DNA from 3 places in the Pectobacterium sp. PL64 genome. Region 2 is predicted to be linked to each of the others. Evidence: predicted binding sites of a transcription regulator. Region 2 holds the regulator's gene; each other region holds the start of a gene.
The links. Region 2 encodes CRP, which controls carbon source genes, mostly activating them, when cyclic AMP is high. Its sites were predicted from a motif close to ATGTGANNNNNNTCACAT; they were not measured.
Positions count from the first base shown of each region.

Region 1: HP572_RS19580 (PTS mannitol transporter subunit IICBA) is a predicted target of CRP. The motif match lies at 3,965-3,982, and genes of this name have one in related genera.
Region 3: HP572_RS12930 (YfcZ/YiiS family protein) is a predicted target of CRP. The motif match lies at 3,671-3,688, and genes of this name have one in related genera.

Region 1 covers NZ_CP092070.1:4,346,767-4,354,998, reverse strand. The annotation lists gene HP572_RS19600 (hypothetical protein) at 1-262, opposite strand, end outside; gene HP572_RS19595 (OmpA family protein) at 262-996, opposite strand; gene HP572_RS19590 (hypothetical protein) at 1,000-2,631, opposite strand; gene HP572_RS19585 (DUF3053 domain-containing protein) at 3,053-3,757, shown strand; gene HP572_RS19580 (PTS mannitol transporter subunit IICBA) at 4,194-6,101, shown strand; gene HP572_RS19575 (mannitol-1-phosphate 5-dehydrogenase) at 6,163-7,311, shown strand; gene HP572_RS19570 (MltR family transcriptional regulator) at 7,429-7,995, shown strand; gene HP572_RS19565 (YibL family ribosome-associated protein) at 8,214-8,232, shown strand, end outside.
Region 2 covers NZ_CP092070.1:3,943,837-3,952,068, reverse strand. The annotation lists gene pelA (pectate lyase PelA) at 1-996, opposite strand, end outside; gene HP572_RS17750 (aminodeoxychorismate synthase component II) at 1,678-2,253, shown strand; gene HP572_RS17745 (aspartate aminotransferase family protein) at 2,373-3,599, shown strand; gene crp (cAMP-activated global transcriptional regulator CRP) at 3,829-4,461, opposite strand; gene HP572_RS17735 (OsmC family protein) at 4,837-5,244, shown strand; gene HP572_RS17730 (phosphoribulokinase) at 5,358-6,227, opposite strand; gene HP572_RS17725 (YheU family protein) at 6,352-6,588, opposite strand; gene HP572_RS17720 (hydrolase) at 6,585-7,625, opposite strand; gene HP572_RS17715 (LysE family translocator) at 7,732-8,232, shown strand, end outside.
Region 3 covers NZ_CP092070.1:2,869,906-2,878,137, reverse strand. The annotation lists gene HP572_RS12945 (LysR family transcriptional regulator) at 55-951, opposite strand; gene HP572_RS12940 (SDR family oxidoreductase) at 1,094-1,846, shown strand; gene fadL (long-chain fatty acid transporter FadL) at 2,023-3,333, opposite strand; gene HP572_RS12930 (YfcZ/YiiS family protein) at 3,715-4,011, shown strand; gene fadI (acetyl-CoA C-acyltransferase FadI) at 4,419-5,732, shown strand; gene fadJ (fatty acid oxidation complex subunit alpha FadJ) at 5,729-7,945, shown strand; gene HP572_RS12915 (spore coat U domain-containing protein) at 7,938-8,232, opposite strand, start outside.

The DNA.
Region 1 (8,232 bases), 400 kb from region 2:
TTTTTCCACTATAGGATGAAATGTCTCTTATATGAAGAATAACACGATTACCTGCATAAGTAATCGTGTTGTTATTTTCAATTTTAATATCTCGTATATCAACATCTTTTCCTGTTGTTGACAGTATTTCATTCAAATTAAGGGCGTCCATTTTTATATCGGTAATTGGTGGTATAATTTCTGCTTTCATCTCCCTACGTAGGTTATTAAATAGCGCCCACTCCAAGAAATTAGGTAACTGAGATACAGAAAAAGAGTCCATTATGATTTTTTCCCTTTTTCGACAATATTAGCTACCTGGCGTTCAACATTAGTGCGGACGCGGAATTCCACACGTTGAGAACGTGCACTGTCTTCCACTTGAGTGGAAGATGTAATTATTTTACCCTCTACATCAATAGGCTTTGCTGAAGAAAATCCAATAGCTCGAACATGGTTTTTAAACCAAATTAAGGTACTTTTAGAGTCTGAAACTGCAGGCATATTCATAATATATGATAGAGTTGTTCGAGTTCTTGACTGAGACAGTTCCATGTTATGGAAATAAGCGTCGTTTTCACTTACGCCTGTTCTCCACATCGTTGATGTATGTCCCTCAATACGTATCTCCTCGATGTTATCGATATATTTTTTATCAGTCATAATGCCAAGATAGCGAGGAATAAAATCATCTAAGATACTTTTAAATTCCGGCTTTAGCTCAGAGGAGCTGGTCGTGAATAAAATATTTGGTTCCTGGAACCGTACTGTTAGATCTTCGTCGATTGTTGCGTGCCAACGTTTTAGATCGTCCTTGAATTCGTGTTGTAAAGCTTGACCAAGCCCCTGTAGGGTATCCTTATATACTGATGGAATTTTAATCATCTCTTGTACTTTTATCATATAGACAACGGAGATAAGTAAAAATATCATCATCAGGGAGGTCATTAAATCACTTAGGCTGATCCAAAAATCCTCTTTATCTGCTTTTGGGCGAGCTAATAATGGGTTATTCATTTGTTATCTCCTAAGACTCTCTGATAGACGCACCACATCTCTTAGCCTTTCTGTCAGAGGCTCATAATCATTTACAAATTTTGAGGATAGCGATCCTAATTGTTGTCCGAGGCCATCGAGAGATTTCTTCAACGCAGCAGCTAAAGCTGCATCCAATGTTTGAACCTGTTGTTCTGTTTTTTTATTTAGTTCAACAATATTATTTGTGACATCTTCATTATGTCGCTGCATATATTTAGTGAGATCTTGAGAAAGGCGTGTTATCTGTTCTTGTAGCTCTGTTCCTGTTTGCTGAACAGATTTTTGCATTTCCTGATTTTGATTTTTTATCGCATCGGACATAGCTTTCGAGCTGCCTATCATCTGGTTGCTAAAGTCTGACGCTGAGGATTCCAATGTTTTCGTTACCGAATGGAGGCTATGTTCTGTTTTTCTATTCAGTTCGACAATGTTATTTGTGACATCTTCATTGTGTTGTTGCATATATTTAGTGAGATCTTGAGAAAGGCGTGTTGTCTGTTCTTGTAGCTCTTTGCCTGTTTGCTGAACAGATTTTTGCATTTCCTGATTTTGATTCTTTATCGCATCGGACATAGCTTTCGAGCTGCCTATCATCTGGTTGCTAAAGTCTGCTGCTGAGGATTCCAATTTTTGCGTTACAGTATAAATACTATTTCCAATGACTGTGGCAGAGGCTGTAGCCCCATTTCTCACATCCTCTATAATAGACATGATTCCTTTTTCTATTTCAGGGATACCTGTTTTTGATGATTCAATTAATTCTGCCAATTGCTTTAGATTCTCTTCTATACCTTTTTCTAAACTGGAGGCTGTACCAATTGTTTGATGAATATCTTTTGCAACTTGAGTAAACGATTCGGATTGTGTCATTATTTCGGTAAAGGATTGGACCGCTTGCTGCATATTCTTAGTTGTTTGAGTTTGTTGCTCAATCATCTCTCGCATTTGCAGACTGTATTGTTGTTGCCATTCATTTATTTTACCGACAGCTTCATTTAACTGTTTGAAGTTGTCACCAAATTGCTCACCAATTTTTTCATTAAAGTCATGAATAACTTCTTTTAATGCTTCAATTAATGCTTTTGAGTTATTTTCAGTTTGGTTTTTTGCAAATTCAGTAAATGCAGTATGGATATTGGTTAGTTTATCGTTTTGATCGCCGCGCATTAATTTTAATTGTGTGAGTAAAGAAGCGTCTTCGTTTCCTGCTATAGCATAATGCAATCGTCCAATTGACTCTGTAGAAAACTGTAGGTGTTGAACAATATCGTCAATTGTGGAATCAGTTGGTGTTGGTTGGTTGTTTTTTGTTCTTACACCACGGAACGCATAGCGCCATTTTATAATTAATGCGCAAGCGACACCCGCAACAGAGGCCGAAAATGCAGTTTTGATGCCATTAATAAGTGTGGGTAAACTGCTTTCTACATCATTCATATCAAATGACGCCAGACCCTGTGCAATTCCAAAAAAAGTTGCCAGTATCCCTATAGTAATGAGGATCCCTGGTGATTCATGGGCTTTCTTCTCGGTAAAATTCCAGTTGCCATAAATGAAATAGAAAAGGATCATAGCAATAAAAAACCATGTATCAAGGGGTAATATACTAAGCATAGAGTAGTCAAATTGTCCGTTTGTTAAAAATAAGATAAAAATAAAGCTATCGTGCTAAAAGAGTCGCTTTTTATTTAAGGTAGTAAATTGACATTCATTACCTTGTTAATAATTTCGTGTTGAAATCTATTTTTTCATATTATCGAGTAACCTCATCTTTTGGTCGACATTATTATTCGGATGGAAAATGCGAGATGAAACGCAATTTTAATAATATGTGTCTGATTAAACAATAACCATACTAAATTTTATTTCTCTTGAACGTCGAAATTGGCCTTTTTCTGCACAGCCAGCCTGATTCGACTATGCTTATGTCGTAGAAAATCTTGTCATGGAAAATCCGTCGTCAGCGTGTTTTTGTCTGAATAAAGCACGGCTGGCGGGGCAGTAAGCATAACAGGAGTAGGGAATGAGAAGGCTGATGACGTACCGTTCACGCTGGCTATTGCCAGTTCTGGTTATTCTGGCGGCATTGCAGTTGGCTGCCTGTGGTGACAGCGAAGCCGATCAGCGGAAGGCATTCGTTGCATTCCTGCAAAGCGTACAGTCGCAGCAGGATGGGAAATTGCCGACACTGACGGAAGAGCAGAAGAAGAATTTTGGCAATTTCACCAACGACTACGCGATTTTAACCACCTTTTCTCAGCAGTTTAATCAGGCCGTGTCCGGCAGTTTGACGCCGATGCTGGGACAAATTTCCCGTATTCGAGTCCCTAAAGACTATCTGACGCAGCGTGATGATCTTCGCCAATCTATCGGAGCAATGAACCTGTTGAGCCAGCATGTGCAGGCGGCGAAAGTGCAGGCGGACAACGCCCATCGGCTGCTAAAACAGCCCGAAGAAGTGCAAATACCCTATGAGCGGTTGTATGCACGCACGGTAATACAGCCTACCAATGCGCTGTTACCCGCCACTCCGAATGCGATTGCCTTCGCACAGAGCCTGATCCAGATCGGCGATTTCCTTCAGGCTCAGGGCGATCAGGCTGTGTTTAATGGCTCGTCTGTGCAATTCCGTACGCCGCAACAGGTGGCGCAATATAACAGCATGGTGGCAGCGCTACCTCTACAGCAGCAGAATTTAATGAATGCGCTCAGAGGAATAATCGGCGTGAATTATCCCTAACCGCGTCGTGCCCCGACGCTTTAGCGATACGATAGGGCAGAGAGGTATTCTGGATAAGATGCGCGTGGCTGGTGAGAGGGTGAAAATAAATTGTGATTAACATCACATAAATAAAACAAATACAGGTCTATAAAATGTGATGTGAATCACATATAAGATGCAGTATTTGTCTAAAAATCTGTTTAGTTTTTCATTTTTAACGGTTTTTTGTGAAGTAAATCACCTATTTGTATCGTTGATGTAGGGTGGTTGTGTGATTTTTGTCACGTTACCGCCATGGAGTTGCGGTATGAAAACAGCGTGTTAGAGTCCGCGCTGCATACAGTAATAATGACGGAAGTCTTCTTGTGGTAATCGGTGTTTTTATTGCCACGCCGTCTCACGATAATTACCACGCGCTCTTATTGTCAGCGCGTTTCAATAGGGGTGTGTTTTTATGCTTTCACCAGATATTAAGATCAAGGTGCAAAACTTTGGTCGCTTCCTCAGTAATATGGTGATGCCCAACATTGGCGCATTTATCGCCTGGGGTATTATTACCGCGCTGTTTATCCCTACTGGCTGGTTCCCCAATGAAACATTGGCGAAACTCGTCGGTCCGATGATTACCTATTTGCTGCCATTGCTGATTGGTTATACCGGCGGACGTCTGGTATTCGGTGAGCGTGGCGGTGTGGTCGGTGCTATTACGACGATGGGTGTGATCGTCGGGACCGATATCCCGATGTTCCTCGGCGCCATGATTGTGGGCCCGTTGGGCGGCTGGGCGATCAAACGTTTTGACCGCATGGTCGACGGTAAAATCAAGAGCGGCTTTGAAATGCTGGTCAACAACTTCTCTGCCGGTATTATCGGTATGTTGTTGGCAATCCTGTCGTTTTTGGCAATTGGTCCGCTGGTTGAAGTCTTCTCTCAGGTGCTGGCTTCCGGCGTTAACCTGATGGTACAGAACAACCTGCTGCCGTTTACGTCTATCTTCGTTGAACCGGCGAAAATTCTGTTCCTGAACAACGCCATTAACCACGGTATCTTCTCACCGCTGGGCATTCAGCAGGCGACGGAAACCGGCAAATCTATTTTCTTCCTGATCGAAGCGAACCCAGGCCCGGGTATGGGCGTGCTGATGGCGTACATGTTCTTCGGTCGTGGTAACGCGAAAGAGTCAGCACCAGGTGCGGCGATTATCCACTTCCTGGGCGGGATTCACGAAATCTACTTCCCTTATGTGCTGATGAATCCGCGTCTGATTATTGCGGTGATTCTGGGCGGGATGACCGGCGTGTTTACGCTGAGCGTGCTGGGCGGCGGCTTGGTTTCTCCTGCGTCTCCGGGCTCCATTCTGGCGGTGCTGGCAATGACGCCAAAAGGCGCTTACTTCGCTAACCTCGCAGCCATTGCAGCAGCTTTCGCGGTGTCCTTCATCGTGTCGGCAATTCTGTTGAAAAGCACCAAGCAAAAAGAAGAAGACCTGAGCGACGCAACGCGCCGCATGCAGGAAATGAAAGCGTCTTCTAAAGGCACGGCGACTAACGCTGGTGTCAGCGGTGATATGAGCACCGTTCGTAAAATCATCGTAGCGTGTGACGCCGGTATGGGCTCTAGCGCGATGGGTGCTGGTGTGCTGCGCAAGAAAGTTCAGGATGCCGGGCTGACCAACATTTCGGTGACTAACAGCGCGATCAATAGTCTGCCGGACGATGTCGATCTGGTGATTACGCACCGCGACCTGACCGAGCGTGCGATGCGTCATGCGCCGCAGGCACAGCACATTTCGCTGACCAACTTCCTTGATAGCGGTCTGTATAGCGATCTGGTAGCGCGTCTTAACGCAGCACAGGGTGCCGTGAAGTCTGAACCCGTCGCGACGCCAGCGCCTGCTGTAGCCGACGCACAGACTAACCTGTTCCAACTGGGTGCAGGCAATGTGTTCCTGAATCAGCATGCGACAGACAAAGAGCAGGCAATCCGTTTCGCTGGTGAGCAACTGGTGAAAGGCGGCTATGTCGAGCCTGCGTATGTTGAAGCGATGCTGGAACGTGAAAAGCTGACCTCTACCTATCTGGGCGAGTCGATTGCTGTGCCGCACGGCACGATTGAAGCGAAAGACCGCGTGCTGAAAACGGGTGTTGTTTTCTGCCAATATCCTGAAGGCGTTCGCTTTGGCGATGAAGAAGATGAAGTTGCGCGTCTGGTTATCGGTATTGCCGCTCGCAACAACGAACATATTCAGGTCATCACCAGTCTGACCAACGCGCTGGATGATGATGCCGTCATTGAACGTCTGGCACAGACCCAGGATGTTCAGGAAGTACTCGACTTACTCTCCGGTAAAAAGAGTGCCTAATTGATGTGGCTAGGGCCGCCTGCGGGCGGCCTCTTTTTATGTTTTTTTAAGGTTATTTCTCATGAAAGCATTACATTTTGGCGCGGGTAATATTGGCCGTGGGTTTATTGGGAAATTGTTGGCCGATGCCAACGTCGAACTGACATTCGCTGACGTCAATCAGCCGCTGTTGGATGCCCTGAACAGCCGTACAAGCTATACGGTGCGGATTGTCGGCGATAACACGCAGGTTGATACCGTTAGCAACGTTAGTGCTGTTCACAGCGGCAGCCAGGATGCCGTCGCGCTGATTGCCGTGGCCGATTTGGTGACGACCGCTGTGGGGCCGCAGATTCTGGAAAAAATCGCCGGAACTATCGCTCAGGGGCTGGTTAAGCGTCATAACGACGGTAATACCCGGCCGTTGAACATTATTGCCTGTGAAAATATGGTGCGTGGCACCAGCCAGTTAAAACAGCATGTGTTGAAACTGCTGCCGGAAGGCCATCAGGAATGGGTGGTTGAGCATGTGGGATTCGTGGATTCCGCCGTGGATCGCATCGTTCCTCCTTCCGAAGCCGGTAGCGACGATGTGCTGGCGGTGACGGTAGAAACCTTCAGCGAATGGATTGTCGATAAAACCCAGTTCTGCGGTGAGCCGCCAGCGATTCCCGGTATGGAACTGACCGACAACCTAATGGCATTTGTCGAGCGTAAGCTCTTCACGCTGAACACGGGCCATGCGATTACGGCCTACCTCGGCCAGCAGGCGCGTCATCAGACGATTCGCGATGCGATTCTCGACCCGAAAGTCAGAGCCGTGGTCAAAGGCGCAATGGAAGAGAGCGGCGCGGTACTCATCAAACGCTACGGTTTTGATGCGGAGAAGCACGCTGCCTATATCAACAAGATTCTCAGCCGCTTTGAAAACCCGCATCTACACGATGATGTCGAACGCGTTGGCCGTCAGCCGCTGCGCAAGCTGAGTGCAGGCGACCGTTTGATTAAGCCGCTGCTCGGCACGCTGGAATACCATTTGCCGCATGACAACCTGATTACCGGCATTGCTGCCGCGATGCACTATCGCAGTGAACAGGATCCGCAGGCACTGGAACTGGCAGAGTTAATCCGTACTCAGGGGCCGCAGGCGGCGCTGGTGCAGATTTCTGGTCTGGATGCTGACAGCGAGGTTGTCGCGCAAGCAGTGAATGTGTATAACGCCATGCAGTAATCGGCGTGTCTCGTCATCAGGCAGGTGTGGTCTTTTCGACACGGTGTAAGGTATACGGGCGACGTCGGGGATAGGATGTCGCCACACCTGCCGGTAAGCATGCTGCCGAGATAGGGGATGCTGTGGGCGGGGTTAAAGGGTCGAGAAGTGACGATGGAAGAAACACAGGCGTTTGAAAACCGGGTTCTGGAAGCGCTGAACTCAGGGAAGACCGTGCGCGACTTTATGCTCTGCGCCGTCGAATTGCTGGCTGAAGCGGTCAGTATCCTGATGTTGCAGGTGTTCCGTAAAGATGATTATGCGGTGAAATATGCCGTTGAACCCCTGATGACGGGAACGGGTCCACTGGGCGACCTTTCCGTGCGCCTGAAACTGATTTATGGGCTGGGAATGATCAGCCGTAAAGAGTACGAAGATGCGGAACTGTTAATGGCGCTGGGCGAAGAGCTGGCACATGACGATCGGCATTACCGTTTTACCGATGATGAAATTCTGGGGCCTATCGGAGAACTGCACTGCGTTGCGGCGTTGCCTACAGAACCCGCTTTGCCGCCGGGGGCAGACGCCGCCGATCCGCTTCTGGTGAGTATGCAGCGACAGCGTTATCAGCAGATGGTGCGTTCCACGCTGGTGCTCTCCCTGACCACATTGATTGCGCAAATCAGTCTGAAAAAGGCATTTTAATCCCATTCCGCTATATTGCGTCACTGCGTCATGTCAGGCGCTTATACTTGCCATTCTTCAAGCGGCATATGGGTGGCGGCTGGTCTTACTCAACTCAGCCACTTACCCGAGTAAGTTCCGGGGGGGAGTGCAGTTCCCGCCTTCACGCAACTCGAATTATTTAGCGTATAGTGTATGCTGTGCCCCGCATTATTCTCCCGTTATATAGGTTATCTTTTATGAAAGAGCAGGAAAAAG
Region 2 (8,232 bases):
GCTCTTCCAGTCATCCGCATTGATGTGCGGGGTGGATGGTTTACCCCAGGTGATCTTGTATTTAGCAAAATCAGATGGGCTGGTAATGTTGTTGTTACGGAGTTCCCAGGTACCGAAGTTGGAATCGTCGTTACGTGCGGTCACTGGGTTGAGTGCATTTTCGAACCAGTTGCTTTCGATCAGTGCGATCCCTTTCTGACGGACGTTAAAGCCTGAACTTTTGATACCGTCATACAGGTTGTTATAAGCATGCACTTGACCACCACGTTGCAGCGGCAGACGTGAGTTAACATCGCTGTAAATATTGTGATGGTAAGTCAGGTTACGACCGGTATCTGTGTTGCTTGAGCCGCTCAACCCTACCTTTTTCACGCCATGGATATAGTTGTACGACACGGTGACGTTGGTTGAGGCTTTCTTGATATCAACCGCTGATTCAAAGGTCGTGTCGTTGTCTGGCGTACCAGCACATTCGAAATTCTTGGCGAAGATCTCGTTGTGGTCGATCCAGACGTTCGGTGTGTTATCAATACGGATGGCATCGCCATCTTTTGCACCGCCCGGCATATAGCCGAAGCGCATGTTACGCACGATAACGTTGGAAGAGTTAACTATCCAGATACCGAAGTTAGCGGAAGAACCATTGGTACCGAGGATGGTGATCCCTTTGGTGAACTCTTTGATTTCTACACCGCGCGGATCTTTGCTCCATTGGCCGCAGATGTTAGCCTCAGCCGCTTTGATTAGCGCATCTTCATTACCGTTATAGGTAATGACGAGCGGGTAGGCGCCGCCTTTGACTGCTTTACCGCTTGAGTCCTTTTTCGCGGCTTCAATGATATCGACGATCTCTTGCAGAGAGCGTGCGGTTTTTTTCACAGCACCGGAAACGTCGCCGCCGTCAGTGGTGGCATAACCTCCCGTATTTGCCGCCATTGTCGGTTGGGCAGCGATCAGCAACAGCCCAGCGGCTGCAGAAGGCAGTAGGTATTTCATTATGTACTCTCCTTGACATAGAATTTTTTTGGGTATTTATCACTACACACCCTGTGTAATAAAAAAAGGCTGTTTCAACAAAAATGAAACCAAAGTTTGTCTATAAAGCCGAGCTAAGTGTTAACAGAAAAAATAAACAATACAAGATGGGGCGTTAAATATATTAATTAAATAACAGAGGACAACTGAGAGGATTTGTGTCTATTACTTTTAAATAGAAACCAATTTCCATTTAAATCATTTAAATTCATTGGTTTATGTTTTTTAATATGTGTTTTTTCAATCTGGATTCTTTATTTTTTATCCATCTAACATGCGTGGTTTATTCGCTTTCTTAGCAATTGTGATCGTCATCAAGAATATCACTTTAAAGCTAATCTTCTCGCCATCCTGCCTTTTTTAAAAAATATGAATTAATTCATAGGTGGTTTTAATTTATTATTTTTTTTGTTAGAAATAATTTCAAGGTAATGCGTTTACTGTGGGTAGGGATAATAAATAAGGCCTATTAATAAAGATATTTACTGATGAAATAAATGATTTATGATCGATGAAATGATTATCATGCTAATTTCTTAAATGGTAAGAGCGACCCCTTGTCTTTGATGGTAACGAGGGGGGTACCTGGCGCGGATTTCATGTATGTTAGTACGGATTTTTCCGACTAACAGTGCAATGACTATGCTGCTAATTATCGATAACTACGACTCCTTTACCTACAACCTTTACCAATACTTTTGTGAGCTTGGCGCGCAGGTTGTGGTGAAGCGTAATGATGAACTGACGCTGCGTGAGATTGAACAGCTTGCGCCTGAGCGGTTGGTCATTTCACCGGGCCCTTGTACGCCGGACGAGGCGGGCATTTCACTGGCGGCCATTCGTCACTTTGCCGATAAGTTGCCTATTTTGGGCGTGTGTCTTGGCCATCAGGCGATGGGACAGGCGTTCGGCGCGCGCGTGGTGCGGGCACGACAGGTCATGCACGGGAAAACCTCAGCGATTGCGCATAGCGATACGGGGGTTTTCACGGGGTTGGCTCAGCCTTTGACGGTCACCCGTTACCATTCACTCATTATTGATTCCGCCTCGCTACCCGATTGCTTTGAAGTCACGGCCTGGAGCGAGCATGAAGGGAAGCGTGATGAGATTATGGGGATCCGCCATCGCATATTGCCGCTGGAAGGGGTTCAGTTTCACCCAGAGAGCATTCTTAGCCAGCAAGGGCATCAGCTTTTGGATAATTTCCTTAAAATTTAGCTATATAGAAAGTTATTCTCCTCAGTAGCCGATTTAATATTGCCTGTAATTGATTTTTTATGCATATTTATTGACTATATTTTCATTCCGACATGATGGGCAGCAGAGTGAGGCAGCAAATGGCAGCAGAGCAGAAAGCAGTGACACGGGATACTCACGATAAAGTGATTTTGCCAGTTTATGCACCCGCGAAGTTTGTACCCGTGAAAGGTAAAGGGAGCCGCGTCTGGGATCAGGACGGCCGCGAGTATATCGATTTTTCCGGTGGTATTGCGGTTACGGCGCTGGGTCACTGCCATCCTGCATTGGTGAATGCGTTGCAGCAGCAGGGTGAAAAGCTGTGGCACACCAGCAATATTTTCACTAATGAGCCTGCGCTACGCCTCGCCAGCAAATTGATTGATGCTACTTTTGCCGACCGCGTGTTCTTTGTTAACTCCGGTGCTGAGGCTAACGAAGCGGCCTTTAAGCTGGCGCGTCACTATGCGGTTAAACGCCATAGTCCGTATAAAACCAAGATCATCTCCTTCTACAATGCATTCCATGGTCGGACGCTGTTCACCGTCTCGGTCGGCGGACAGCCTAAATATGCCGACGGTTTCGGACCTAAGCCTGCGGATATTGTTCATGTTCCCTTCAACGATCTGGCTGCGGTTAAAGCGGTGATGGACGATCACACCTGTGCAGTCGTGCTGGAGCCGATTCAGGGTGAAGGGGGGATTACGCCTGCTACGCCTGAGTTTTTACAAGGCGTTCGCGATCTGTGCGATCAGCACAAGGCGCTACTGGTGTTTGATGAAGTGCAGAGCGGAATGGGGCGTACTGGCAAACTATTCAGCTACATGCACTACGGCATTACGCCGGATATTCTCACAACGGCTAAAGCCTTGGGCGGTGGTTTCCCAATTAGCGCGATGCTGACGACGGAAGAGATCGCATCGGCCATGACGGTTGGTGTACACGGCACCACCTATGGCGGCAATCCGCTGGCCTGTGCGGTGGCGGAAGCCGCGCTGGATATTATCAACACGCCGGAAGTGCTGTCAGGCGTGGCGGATCGCCACGATCGCTTTGTCAGTGAGCTTGAGAAAATCAATCAGCAGTACGGTGTATTCGAACAGGTTCGCGGTATGGGGTTGCTGTTGGGCGCGGAACTGAAACCGCAATGGCACGGTCGTGCAGGCGAGTTTCTGGCGGCGGCAACGGCTCAGGGGCTTATGGTACTGATGGCTGGGCCGAATGTGATCCGCTTTGTACCGTCTTTGATCATTAATGAAGACGATATTGTGCAAGGGATGGCCAAATTCGCCAAAGCCGTCGCGCAGGTCGTTAACGCAGCAAACTGACTCTGTTCTTAAAAGATCAGCTATAAAAAAACGTAGGGAACGTTTTTCAACGTCGTTTTGCGACGGCCCGTAGGGTGGTGAGCAGGACGCTCGCCATAAAAAAACGTAGGGAACGTTTTTCAACGTCGCTTGCGACGGCCCGCAGGGTGGCGAGCAGGATGTTCGCCATAAAAAAAGCGTGAGGCCGAGGCTTCACGCTTTTTTATTGGTAGGGTACCGCGACAGGGGCTTAGCGAGTGCCGTAAACGACAATCGTTTTACCGTGTGCAGAGATCAGGTTCTGGTCTTCTAACATTTTCAGAATGCGGCCCACGGTTTCACGCGAGCAGCCAACGATTTGCCCAATTTCCTGACGAGTAATTTTTATTTGCATGCCATCTGGATGCGTCATGGCATCAGGTTGTTTGGCCAGGTTGAGTAGGGTTTGGGCAATACGGCCGGTCACATCAAGGAAGGCGAGGTTGCCGACTTTCTCAGAGGTAACCTGAAGTCTGCTTGCCATTTGCGCAGACAGACGCATGAGGATATCCGGGTTAACCTGGATGAGCTGGCGGAATTTTTTATAGGAAATTTCAGCCACTTCACAGGCAGTTTTTGCCCGAACCCAGGCGCTGCGTTCCTGACCTTCTTCAAACAGGCCGAGCTCGCCGATAAAATCGCCCTGATTGAGGTAGGAGAGAATCATTTCCTTGCCTTCTTCATCTTTGATTAGCACTGCGACAGAGCCTTTCACGATGTAGTAAAGCGTTTCTGCTTTTTCACCTTGGTGAATCAGCGTGCTCTTCGATGGATACTTGTGAATATGACAATGGGAAAGGAACCATTCGAGAGTTGGGTCTGTTTGCGGTTTGCCGAGAACCATTCGCTATCATCCTCTGTTGTAATTCACTGCGCAAATTACAGGGGTCAGAGTTCCCTGTACGGCGTGTTTAACTGCTAAAAAAATAAAATTCAGTCTAGGCAGAATGACGTCAGGGAATATACTGAAACCTCTGTACCCTTTATTTTCCGGTTGCTGCCTTGCCGCACCGTAAACATGGCTGGGGTATGTCTGGCCAGGTCATCATCTTCTTCGTTTCTGGGTTTGTCCAGAAAAGGTCTATTCTATTTTCGTTTTAACACAGCTTTAAGGACGTGTCTTGTGTTGTCTCGCTTCAGCATGACAAAGCGCTGATTAACGCTGGTTTTTGTACAGTAACGGTATAAATTTTCAAAAAATTTTTAGTGGAGAGGCATCATGCAGGCACGGGTAAAATGGGTTGAATGCTTAACGTTTTTGGGCGAATCCGCATCAGGGCATCAGATATTGATGGACGGCAATTCCGGTGATAAAGCGCCGAGTCCGATGGAAATGGTGTTGATGTCTGTAGGCGGATGCAGCGCGATTGATGTGGTATCGATTCTGCAAAAAGGCCGCAACGATGTCGCGGATTGCGAAGTGAAATTAACGTCAGAGCGTCGGTCTGACGCGCCGCGTTTATTTACCCACATCAATCTGCATTTTATCGTGACGGGAAAAGGATTGACCGACAAAGTTGTCGAGCGAGCCGTTGCACTGTCGGCGGAAAAATACTGCTCTGTCGCACTGATGCTGGGCAAAGCCGTTGAGGTGACGCACAGCCACGAAATTAGGGTGCTGGCATAACCCCTGTCTCTGGGCACTAATTCTGGTCACTTAAGCCTGTTATTAGGGGAAACACAGGGGGAGGTTCCCGTAGGGAGGCCTCACCCCTGTGGTCGCCCCGTGTATCTCGATGCTTATTCGATGGTTTTCCCTTCAATTAACCGCTGTACCAGCGGCGCCATGATTAATTCCATCGCCAACCCCATTTTCCCGCCGGGAACGACCAGCGTGTTGATGTGGGAGATAAAGGAACCCTGCAACATGGCGAGCAGATAGGGATAATCAATATTATCCAATCCCTGAAAGTGAATCACGACGAAGCTTTCGTCCAGTGAAGGAATCGACTTGGCGGCGAACGGGTTGGAGGTGTCCACGGTAGGCACGCGCTGGAAGTTGATGTGGGTGCGAGAGAACTGTGGCGTGATATAGGTGATGTAGTCTTCCATTGAGCGGACGACGGAATCCATCACTGCTTCACGCGAGTGGCCGCGCTCATTGACGTCACGAATCAGCTTTTGAATCCATTCCAGGTTGACGATCGGTACCACGCCGACGAGTAAATCCACATGCTGTGCCACGTCGTTTTGCTCGGTGACCACGCCGCCGTGCAGTCCTTCATAGAACAGGATATCGGTGGGTTCCGGCATTGGTTCCCACGGCGTGAACGTTCCGGGAACCTGATTATAGGGAATCGCTTCATCGTAGGTGTGAAGGTATTTACGCGTCTGGCCGCGCCCGTGCAGGCCATATTCAATAAACGACTGTTCCAGCAGGCTGAAATCATTCGCTTCCGGGCCGAAATAACTGATGTGGCGTCCTAAATCACGCGCTTTACGAATCGCCATATCCATTTCCGGACGGGTATAGCGGTGAAAGCTATCGCCTTCTAACTGGGCGGCACGCAGATCAAACTGCTGGAAAATCTTACGGAAGGCCAGACTGGTTGTCGTGGTTCCCGCTCCGCTGGAGCCGGTAACCGCAATAATCGGATGCTGATGTGACATAAGGTGCGTGACTCCGTGATCGCGATGCCCGCGTAGACCGAAGGCCTGCGCGCATCCTCAAAAAAGACGTAATTGTCATCATTGTTAGCATGTTTGGCGCGTTCTTTCACGACTTTCGGCGTGCTCAATAAGGGGCATGCCCTCCGGAATTGAGCTGGTTACGCGGCATGATATTGAGAGTTTCATGTAACTCAGACCACACCAACACCACCTCGCCAGATTGGAGTTGGCCGCGGATATCTTCCACTTTCTGTGCCAGCGAACGCTCCTGTTCGCCATAATCGGTGCCTTCCCGCAGGACGAAGGATTCGATGATGTTATCCAGCGTTTCTGGATCGAGCTGTTGCCAGGGAATAATCACGCTATGTTTCCTGATTCAAAGGGTTCCTGAGTAAAAACGGTTCCTGAAGAAAAAGAGTCGCTGACCTGGTCCAAAAATGGGCTAAGCCAGTTGGGAATGCGCTGTTCCAGCCACATTTCCGGTTTCAGCAACGTTCCGCCGACGAAGCCAACATGCCCGCCATGCTCCGTTAGCTGATACTCAATATTAGACGGTAACTGAGACAGATCGGGAATCACCTCTGATGTCATGAAAGGATCGTCCTTCGCATGGATGATGAGCAGCGGTTTACGTATCTGAGGCAATAGTGGCAGAGCGCTACAGCGTCGATAGTAGTCGGCCGCATCGCGGAAGCCGTGGATACGTGAGGTAATGACGTCATCAAACTCCCGCAGTTGGCGGATTCGCTTCAACTGCGGTAGCTGAATTGGCAATGTATCTGGATACGCCGCCAGCTTGCGGCCGGCGTTTTGTTTCAACAGGCGCAGCAGGTAATGCTGATAGACGCGGGAGAAACCTTGTTCCATCCGACGGCTACAGGGCTCGAGCATCAGTGGCGCGGAAACAATGATGGCCGCGGACAGGGAACAGGCTTCACCTTGCTGCGCGAGCAGGTAGGCCAGCATGTTACCGCCGAGAGATACGCCGATGGCGGCGGTAGGCACATCGCCCAGCGTCTCCTGCATCCAGCGCAAGAAATAGCTGGCATCGCTGGTTTCGCCGGAGTGATAAATACGCTTCATCCGGTTGGGTTTACCGCTGCATCCGCGGAAATGCATGATGACGGCCAGCCAGCCGCGCTGCTGACAGGCATGCAGCAGGCCGTGAGCGTAGGGGCTATGAAAGCTGCCTTCTAGCCCGTGGAACAGCACCACGCGCGGTTTGTGCCGCGCCTGTTCAGGGGCTTCGCTCCAGGCCAGATCGACGAAATCGCCGTCCGGTAATTCCAGTGACTGCCAGACTGGCGAGAATTGCGCATGACGGCGGATCAGACGCGGTAATAGCGTTTGCAGATGTGGGTTATGAGCGCCGCTTAGCGGACGAAAATGGTCATACATAAAGGATATAGAAATCTTGTTGTCGGCTCTTGTACGATCAATATCACACTGTTAGCTTCAATGCTGCCAGTTGGTACGACATTTGGGTCAGGAGCGCCCACAAATAATGGAACTGAGTTTATTTCTTTCGATGTTGGGGTTTTTGTGGGTAGCGGCCATCACACCAGGGCCGAATAATATGCTGTTGACCACCTCGGGCGCGAATTTTGGCTTTATGCGTTCACTGTGGCTGATGATCGGCATCATGCTGGGCATGCAGAGCATTTTGCTGCTGGTGGCATTCGGTGTCGGTGGTTTGATTCTGATTTACCCTTCGCTGCACTTTATTCTGAAAGTTCTCGGTAGCGCCTATCTGCTCTGGCTGGCGTGGAAAATCGCCACGGCGGCTTACGAACGACTGGAAGCGTCCGTTGCGCCGCCCCAGCCGATCCGGCTCTATCAAGGGTGGTTGCTGCAATTTCTGAACCCGAAAGCGTGGCTCATGGCGCTGGGCGCGGTTGCCAGCTTTAGTCTGGCGGGGGAAGGCTATAACCAGTCCGTGATCGCGATAAGCATCGGGATTGTGCTCGTCAATCTGGTGTCCGGCGTCATCTGGCTCGGATTTGGC
Region 3 (8,232 bases), 1.1 Mb from region 2:
CATGATATAAGGCCGCGCAAGCGGCCTTTTTTGTGCCTTCAAGCCCAATGCGAACTAGCGATCGTCAGTGTTGAGTCCAGGAATCCTGGAAAACGCTTCTGCAATGAAGTCCATGAATACAATGGCTCGCTTCGGTAGCAGGCGATTGGCGACATAAAGAAACTGAATTGGCACTGGCGGTGCTTCGTAGTCGCAAAGTACCTGACACAGCCTGCCGCTCTGTAATCCATCCTCGTATAACCATTTGGGGCCGCTGGCGATACCAAGGCTGGCGATAACAGCTTCCTGTACGGCTTGGGGGGAGTTGACTCGGAATCGCCCCGAAACGTTGATCTCGGTATCGCGAAAATGCCATGTATTACCCGTGTTTAACAGCGAGTACAGAATGCAGTCATGATCGCGCAAATCTTCTGGTGTTTGCGGTATGCCACGACGACTCAGATAGTCTACCGAGGCTACATACACGCGTGTGAAAAGGCCAATCCGGCGCGCACGTAGTGCACTGTCGGAAGGATGGCCGATTCGGATAGCTAACTCGGCACCTTCTTCCACCAGATCGACGAAACGATCGCTCAGTTGCAAATCCAGCGACAACCCGGGGTAGCGGGCAAGAAAAGCGGGTATTTGTGGCATAAGAAAGGCATGAGCCATTGCGGTTGGGCAGGCCACTCGCAGGAGTCCAGTGGGCTCCGTCTCATCGCTCAAGGATGACTCCGATTCTGCAACCGCATCGAGAATTCGGCTGACATCTGCATAGTACCGCTCGCCCTCGGGCGTCAGCACAAGTTGGCGTGTTGTCCGCTGAAGTAGTCTGACGCCCAGATGTTCTTCTAAGGCAGCAACGTATCGACTTACGTTAGGTTGCCCCATATTCAGGTCGCGTGCTGCCGCAGAAAAACTGCCTGTTTCGACAGTCCGTTTAAAACAGGTCATGAGCAGAAAACGATCCACGTGGAGATGCCTCAATTAATGCAGTAATGGAATAAATCATATGCGAAATGGGGAGCTTATCATCATTTATGCATACACATATGATTAGCGCTGTCCCCGGCAGCACATTGCTGCATCCCGCTATGATTATCAGGAGTTCCCTATGTCTCGCTTACACAACAAACGTACCCTTATCACCGGAGGCACCTCCGGCATTGGGCTGGAAACCGCAAAGCAGTTTCTCGCTGAAGGGGCTCGCGTCATCGTTACTGGGGTCAACCCCGATTCTATTGCCGCAGCAAAAGCCGAGCTTGGCAGCGAGGTGCTGGTGTTGCGCGCCGATTCGGCTAGCGTGAGTGCACAGAAGGAACTGGCGCAAGCCGTGGAAGCCCATTACGGAAAAGTTGATGCTGTCTTTCTCAACGCGGGTGTTTCCGTTTGGCAACCGATTGAGGAATGGACGGAGGAGATGTTTGATCGCTCCTTTGACATCAACGTCAAGGGGCCGTACTTCCTGATCCAGTCGTTGCTGCCCGTGTTCGCCAGCCCTGCTTCGGTCGTGCTCAACACGTCGATTAGTGCGCATGTAGGATCGGCTCGTTCCTCGGTTTATTCTGCGACCAAAGCGGCTTTTCTTAGCCTGTCAAAGACGCTGTCGAGCGAACTGATGGCGCGTGGTATTCGCATCAACGCGGTTAGCCCAGGGCCAATCGATACCCCGCTGTATGACAAACTTGGTATCCCCGATACCTATCGCAAACAGGTCAACGAGGAGATCGTCAAAAGCATTCCTTCAGGCCGATTCGGCACGGCGGAGGAGATTGCCAAGGCGGTGTTGTACCTGGCTTCAGATGAGTCCCGATGGACTATCGGTAGTGAGATTGTCGTGGATGGCGGGCGTCTCTTGAACGACTGATCCGACATTATGATGTTCGTGGATTGTCCATCATTAGCTAATCACTACGCCAGTAAGAAAGAGACAAATGCCTTGTGATGAGCAATAAAAAAGCAGGTAAGTTGCCTTACCTGCTTTACCACGTTCTGACTGATAGCAATGAGAACGCGTGCTTTATTTATAAACTCGTACGTTATTTAGAACGCATAGTTAAAGTTCACGCCGTACAGCCAGGCTTTACCTTTGGAGCTGAAAGTGTAACTTGGCGAACCCGCTCTATCAGAGATAGGTTCGCTGATATCAACTTGCTTGCCATGCATGTAGGACACGCCAACATCCACAGACGCGTCTTTATTAAAGGCGTAGGTCGTACCTGCGCTCAACCAGAAACGATCCTGATCCGGGATGGAGATCGAACGTTTGTCGGCCGGTACTGGGCTGTCGTCAAACGCGATACCGCCGCGGAACGTCCAGTTATCGTCATGATAGTAGGTGGTGCCGAGTGCGATACGGTACGCGTCACGGAAGCTTTCATCTTTATGGAACAGAGTCTGACCGTTGTTGCCCGTTGCTTTCAGCTCCTGGAACTGGCTCCAACTGGTATAGGTCAGGCTGTAGTGTACCGCCCACTTCGGCGCCACGCGATGGTAGGCCGACGCTTCCCACATTTCCGGCAGATTCAGCGTCAGCTTGCCAGGGATCGTTGCGCCACCAGTACCGTTCAATGCTGTTACTGCTGTTGGGAGGTTGTTGCTGTAATCGCCGTTAAAATCGATATCGACTTTTGAACGATAAGTCAGGCCGAAGCGATTATTTTCATCGACTTCATAAAGGATACCCGCATTCCAACCGTAACCCCATTCCTTACCTTCCAGACGAGCTATTTCTGAGGAGGGACCAGCGACTACCCCTTGTAATCCACCAGCAGCGGTAGGTACGTTTGCCAATTCACCTGCTCGACGAACAATCTTGGCATCAGCATAGACGGCGTTAACCCCTAAACCAAAGCTAAAATGCTGGTTCAGGCGATAAGCGGCGCTCAGATTCAGGTTTGATGTCAGCAGGTCGGTCTGTCCACCAATGGAACCTGCGGCATAGTTATCATTGAATTCCGTTGCTAAGCCATAGTTGGTGGTAGCGGAAGCACCAACCGCCCATTGCTCATTCAGCGGCATGATGAAGTGTAGGTTCGGCACCCAGGCGTGCGGCGCAATATTTTTGGCGCTGGTATTCTGCCCAGTCAGGGAGTTTTTCCCCTGAACATCGATATCCGGGTTGATATAAGTGACACCACCGGAGAATGAAGGGCGGTCAAACATGGTCATGGTCGCCGGGTTACGGCTACCTGAGGTCGCATTATCGGCTACGGCACCTTCACCAGAAAACGCGCGTCCCAGACCAGATGATGAGTATTCATTTAGCTGGAAACCAGCTGCGGACACATTTGCTGAAAACAGGGCCACCGCAACAGCAATTGTGGATTGTTTGAACAGGTTTTTCTGGTTCATGACCAAAACCTCTTTATATGCTTGTTATTTAACTTTGTTACACGAAGTAACAAGGGACGCGCATTGTAGGGGGCGCACTCAGCCTGACAAAGCAGACCAGTTGCCAAAGTATAAGTTGGGAATACGACAATGTTGCGCTCGTGTATTAAAAATATTTCTAAAATGATGCAGAATTTAGACCTGCTTAACGTTTTGGTTAATTTGTGTGAAGAGATATTACTCGGTCTTTACTGCCTTATAACACCGTAATGTGATTGATATCACTAAAATTACTGGTCAGCATGAAGTGCTGGCACTGCTTCGGGATGAGGGAGTAAAATATAAGGAAGATAAAAATATTTGAACTGGATCATATCTCCCGCGTTTTAAGAGGAAAGTAGCATGACGAACGTAATCAACAAATGCAGTGCTGAAGAAACCGCAGCCTGCTGCTGTGTCGATGTTGGCACAATTATGGATAACACGGATTGCACGGCGTCTTACAGCAACGTTTTTGGCGATCGTGCTGAGGCGGAAGCGGCACTGGCCGCCCTGACGGAAAAAGCGCGTGCGGTAGAGTCTGAACCTTGCGAAATCGCCAGCACGCTGGAAGACGTAGACGGCGGCGTTAAATTGGACATCGATTTCACGTTCAGTTGCCAGGCTGAAACGATGATTTTCCAGCTCGGCCTGCGTTAAGCCTTCCTTCTGGCAGGCATTGCGTTATCGCATCGCCTGCCTGACTCGTTTTGTTTCCCTTCGTTATTTCTATCCACCACTGTCGGTGGTGTCGTCACTTATCCATTCTCCCAATGCGCATGTTAATTGGCCATAGAATCGGTCGGCATGTTGTCGGCGTTCCCCAGATCGTCGCGATGTCTTCATAAAAACGGTGCAGCATTTCGTCTCGTCCTGCTTTCTTCGGTTGTATTAGTCATCTTTATCACCTGAGTCTTGTCATAAGGTTGATGGTATCAGGGCTGACAACAGCATGCTCTTCACACTTTTGTGTTGCGCAGCTTTGCGTAATGTAACTATCTGGTTAACAATGAAATCAGGTCTGACCTGTTGTGCGCGTACTTTATTTTCGGTTAACAGGAGCGTTTATGAGCGAGGTATTACCTCTGATAACCCGCCGCGGCGATCGCATTGCGTTCGTGAGCGGATTACGCACCCCATTTGCCCGGCAGGCAACGGCCTATCATGGCGTACCTGCCATCGAATTAGGGAAGCTCGTTACCAGTGAATTACTGGTTCGCACGGGGATCGACCCTGAACTGATCGAGCTATTGGTGTTCGGACAGGTGGTCCAAATGCCCGAAGCGCCGAATATCGCCAGAGAGATCGTGCTCGGCACGGGCATGAGTGTGCATACCGATGCCTACAGCGTGTCGCGCGCCTGCGCCACCAGCTTTCAGGCGGTCGCCAACGTGGCGGAAAGCATCATGGCGGGGACGGTGGAAGTCGGCATTGCTGGCGGGGCGGATTCCTCTTCCGTGCTGCCGATTGGCGTCAGCAAAGCGTTGGCCAGAACGCTGGTGGATATGAACAAGGCCCGGACGCTGAGCCAGAAGTTGAAACTGTTAAGCGGTCTGCGCCCGAAAGACCTGCTGCCAGTTGCGCCTGCCGTGGCGGAGTATTCCACTGGGCTGCGCATGGGTGATACCGCCGAACAGATGGCAAAAACCTACGGCATCACGCGCGAAGAGCAGGATGAACTGGCGCACCGCTCGCACAAGCTGGCGGCTCAGGCCTGGGAATCCGGCGTGTTGCGCGATGAAGTCATGACGGCTTACGTCCCACCCTATGACAAGGCGCTGAGTGAAGATAACAACGTGCGCCATGATTCCGCGCTGGAGCAGTACTCCCGTTTACGCCCAGCGTTCGATCGCCGACACGGTACGGTCACGGCGGCGAACAGTACGCCGCTAACAGATGGCGCGGCAGCGGTGTTGATGATGAGTGAATCCAAGGCCAAAAGTCTGGGGATCACGCCGTTAGGCTACCTGCGCAGCTATGCATTCAGCGCCATCGGCGTACAGCGTGATATGTTGTTGGGGCCGGCTTATGCCTCCCCGCTGGCGTTGGCAAGGGCTGGCGTGACGCTGGCTGATCTGACGCTCATCGATATGCACGAAGCCTTTGCCGCCCAGACGTTGGCAAATCTCAAACTGTTTGCCAGCGATGAGTTTGCTCGGAATCAGCTGGGTAGAAATGCCGCGCTGGGTGAGGTGGATCGCACCAAGTTCAATGTGTTGGGGGGATCCATTGCCTATGGACACCCCTTTGCCGCTACTGGCGCGAGGATGATTACCCAAACGCTGAATGAATTGCGCCGTCGTGGCGGCGGGCTGGGGTTAACCACTGCCTGCGCGGCGGGCGGGCTAGGTGCGGCAATGGTACTGGAGGTGACGCCATGAACGATCAACAGCCTTTCTCCGTGACAACATCATCTGCAACGGAAAAAACAGCGCCTGTAACGGAAAGCCCGTCCGCCTTTTCCCTAACGATTCGGCCGGACAATATCGGTGTTATTTGCATTGATGTTCCCGGTGAGAAGGTGAACACGCTAAAGAGCGAATTTGCAGAACAGATTCTTTCGGTCTTCGAGCAGGCGCGGCAGCAAGCGACGCTTAGGGGACTGATTTTTATTTCCGCCAAGCCCGATTCGTTTATCGCCGGTGCGGATATCACCATGTTGAACCAGTGCAGCAGTGCCGAACAGGCAGAGAATCTGGCGAAGCAAGGGCAGGAAACGTTCGATCAGGTGGCCGCACTGCCGTTCCCCGTGGTGGCCGCGATCCACGGTGCCTGTCTGGGTGGTGGGCTGGAGCTGGCATTGGCCTGCGACTATCGCGTCTGCTCGCTGGATGAAAAAACGGTGCTGGGGCTACCGGAAGTGCAGCTTGGTCTTCTTCCCGGTTCGGGCGGAACGCAGCGGTTGCCACGGCTGATTGGTCTGGATAGTGCGCTGGAGCTCATTCTGACCGGTCGCCACCTCCGTGCGAGTCAGGCGTTACGACAAGGGCTGGTTGATGAGGCCGTCCCGCACGATATTCTGCTGGAGACGGCGGTCGAGATTCTCAAAAAAGGAAAACGTAAAGCAGTGCCGCTGGGCTGGCGTTCGCGTTTGTTGAGCAGTCCGGGCATTCGCGATGTGCTGTTCAAACTAGTGAAGCGCAAAACACGTGCGAAAACACACGGTAACTATCCGGCCACGGAAAAAATCATCCAGGTGGTGCGTCGGGGCATAGAAAAAGGGCGTGAAGAAGGGTATCGGCACGAGGCGAAAGCGTTCGGCAAACTGGTGATGACGCCGGAGTCGGCCGCGCTACGCCACCTGTTCTTTGCCTCCAATGCATTAAAGAAAACCACCGGGGCGGCCTCTGATGCCAAGCCGATCCACTGTGTGGGCATTCTCGGCGGTGGGCTGATGGGCGGCGGGATTGCCAGCGTGACGGCGACGCGCGGGAAGTTGCCGGTACGCATTAAAGATATCAATGAACAGGGCATTAACCATGCGCTGAAGTACAACTGGCAGCTGCTGACCAAACGCGTTCAGAGTAAGCGGATAAAACCGACGGAGCGCCAGCGGTTGATGACGTTGATTTCCGGTAGTACGGACTATCGCGGTTTTGAACATGCGGATATCGTCATTGAGGCCGTTTTTGAAGATCTGGCGCTGAAGCGGCAAATGGTGGCGGAGATTGAAGAGCACGCTGCGGCACACACGATTTTCGCGTCAAACACGTCCTCGCTGCCGATCCATCAGATTGCAGAGGGCGCGCGCCGTCCGCAACAGGTTGTGGGTCTGCACTACTTTAGTCCGGTGGACAAAATGCCGCTGGTTGAAGTTATCCCTCATGCTCACACCAGCGCAGAGACGGTCGCGACGACGGTGGCTCTGGCGAGAAAGCAGGGAAAAACCGCGATCGTCGTAGGCGACAGCGCCGGTTTTTATGTGAACCGCATATTAGCGCCTTATATCAACGAAGCCGCTTATTGCCTGCTGGAAGGGGAGCCGATCGAATCGATTGACTATGCGCTGGTGCGCTTTGGCTTCCCCGTCGGCCCGCTCGCGCTGCTTGATGAAGTCGGTATTGATGTCGCGACCAAAATTGTGCCAGTGCTGAGTGAAGAACTGGGCAAGCGGTTCACCTCTCCACCCGCGTTTGATGCGATCCTGAAAGATGGGCGGAAAGGGCGCAAGAATGGGAAAGGATTCTACCGGTACAATAAAACACGCCGTTTCTGGCACGCAGGCAGGGAGGTAGACAGCTCGGTTTATCCGCTGCTGGATGTCACGGCGAAGGCCCATATCGACCCTGCGCTCATCAGCCAGCGTGCTGTGATGATGATGCTCAATGAGGCGGCGCGCTGCCTGGAAGAAGGCGTGATCCAGTGCGCCCGCGATGGTGATATTGGCGCGGTATTTGGCATTGGTTTCCCACCTTTCCTCGGCGGGCCGTTCCACTATATGGATCGTCTGGGCGTGGAAACGGTCGTGAAAACGCTGCTGGTGCTGCAACAGCAGTATGGCGATCGGTTCGCGCCCTGTGAACGTCTGCTCGCGATGCGGGAAGGTCGGCGGACATTTTATCCGCCAACCGATGAAGACCAGAGCGCTAGTTGATTGTGACGTTGATCGTCACCGTGTCTTTATATGCGCCTTCTGGCTTACTGGCCTGACTGGCATTAATTCGGGCGGTGTACGGGATATTTTGCGTAATTCCCGTACCCGTTCCGCTGTAATCGTTGGTTTCGGTCCAGGCGATGTTCCCGGTGCGATAGAGCTGATATTGCAAATAGTAAGGCGTGCCACCGACGGTGGCCGTCATTCTGCGCCAGTTGGCATCGTCAGGGTGGGTACTGACGAGTTTGACGGTATACGCGCCCAGCAGCGTACAGCGAACCCCGAGG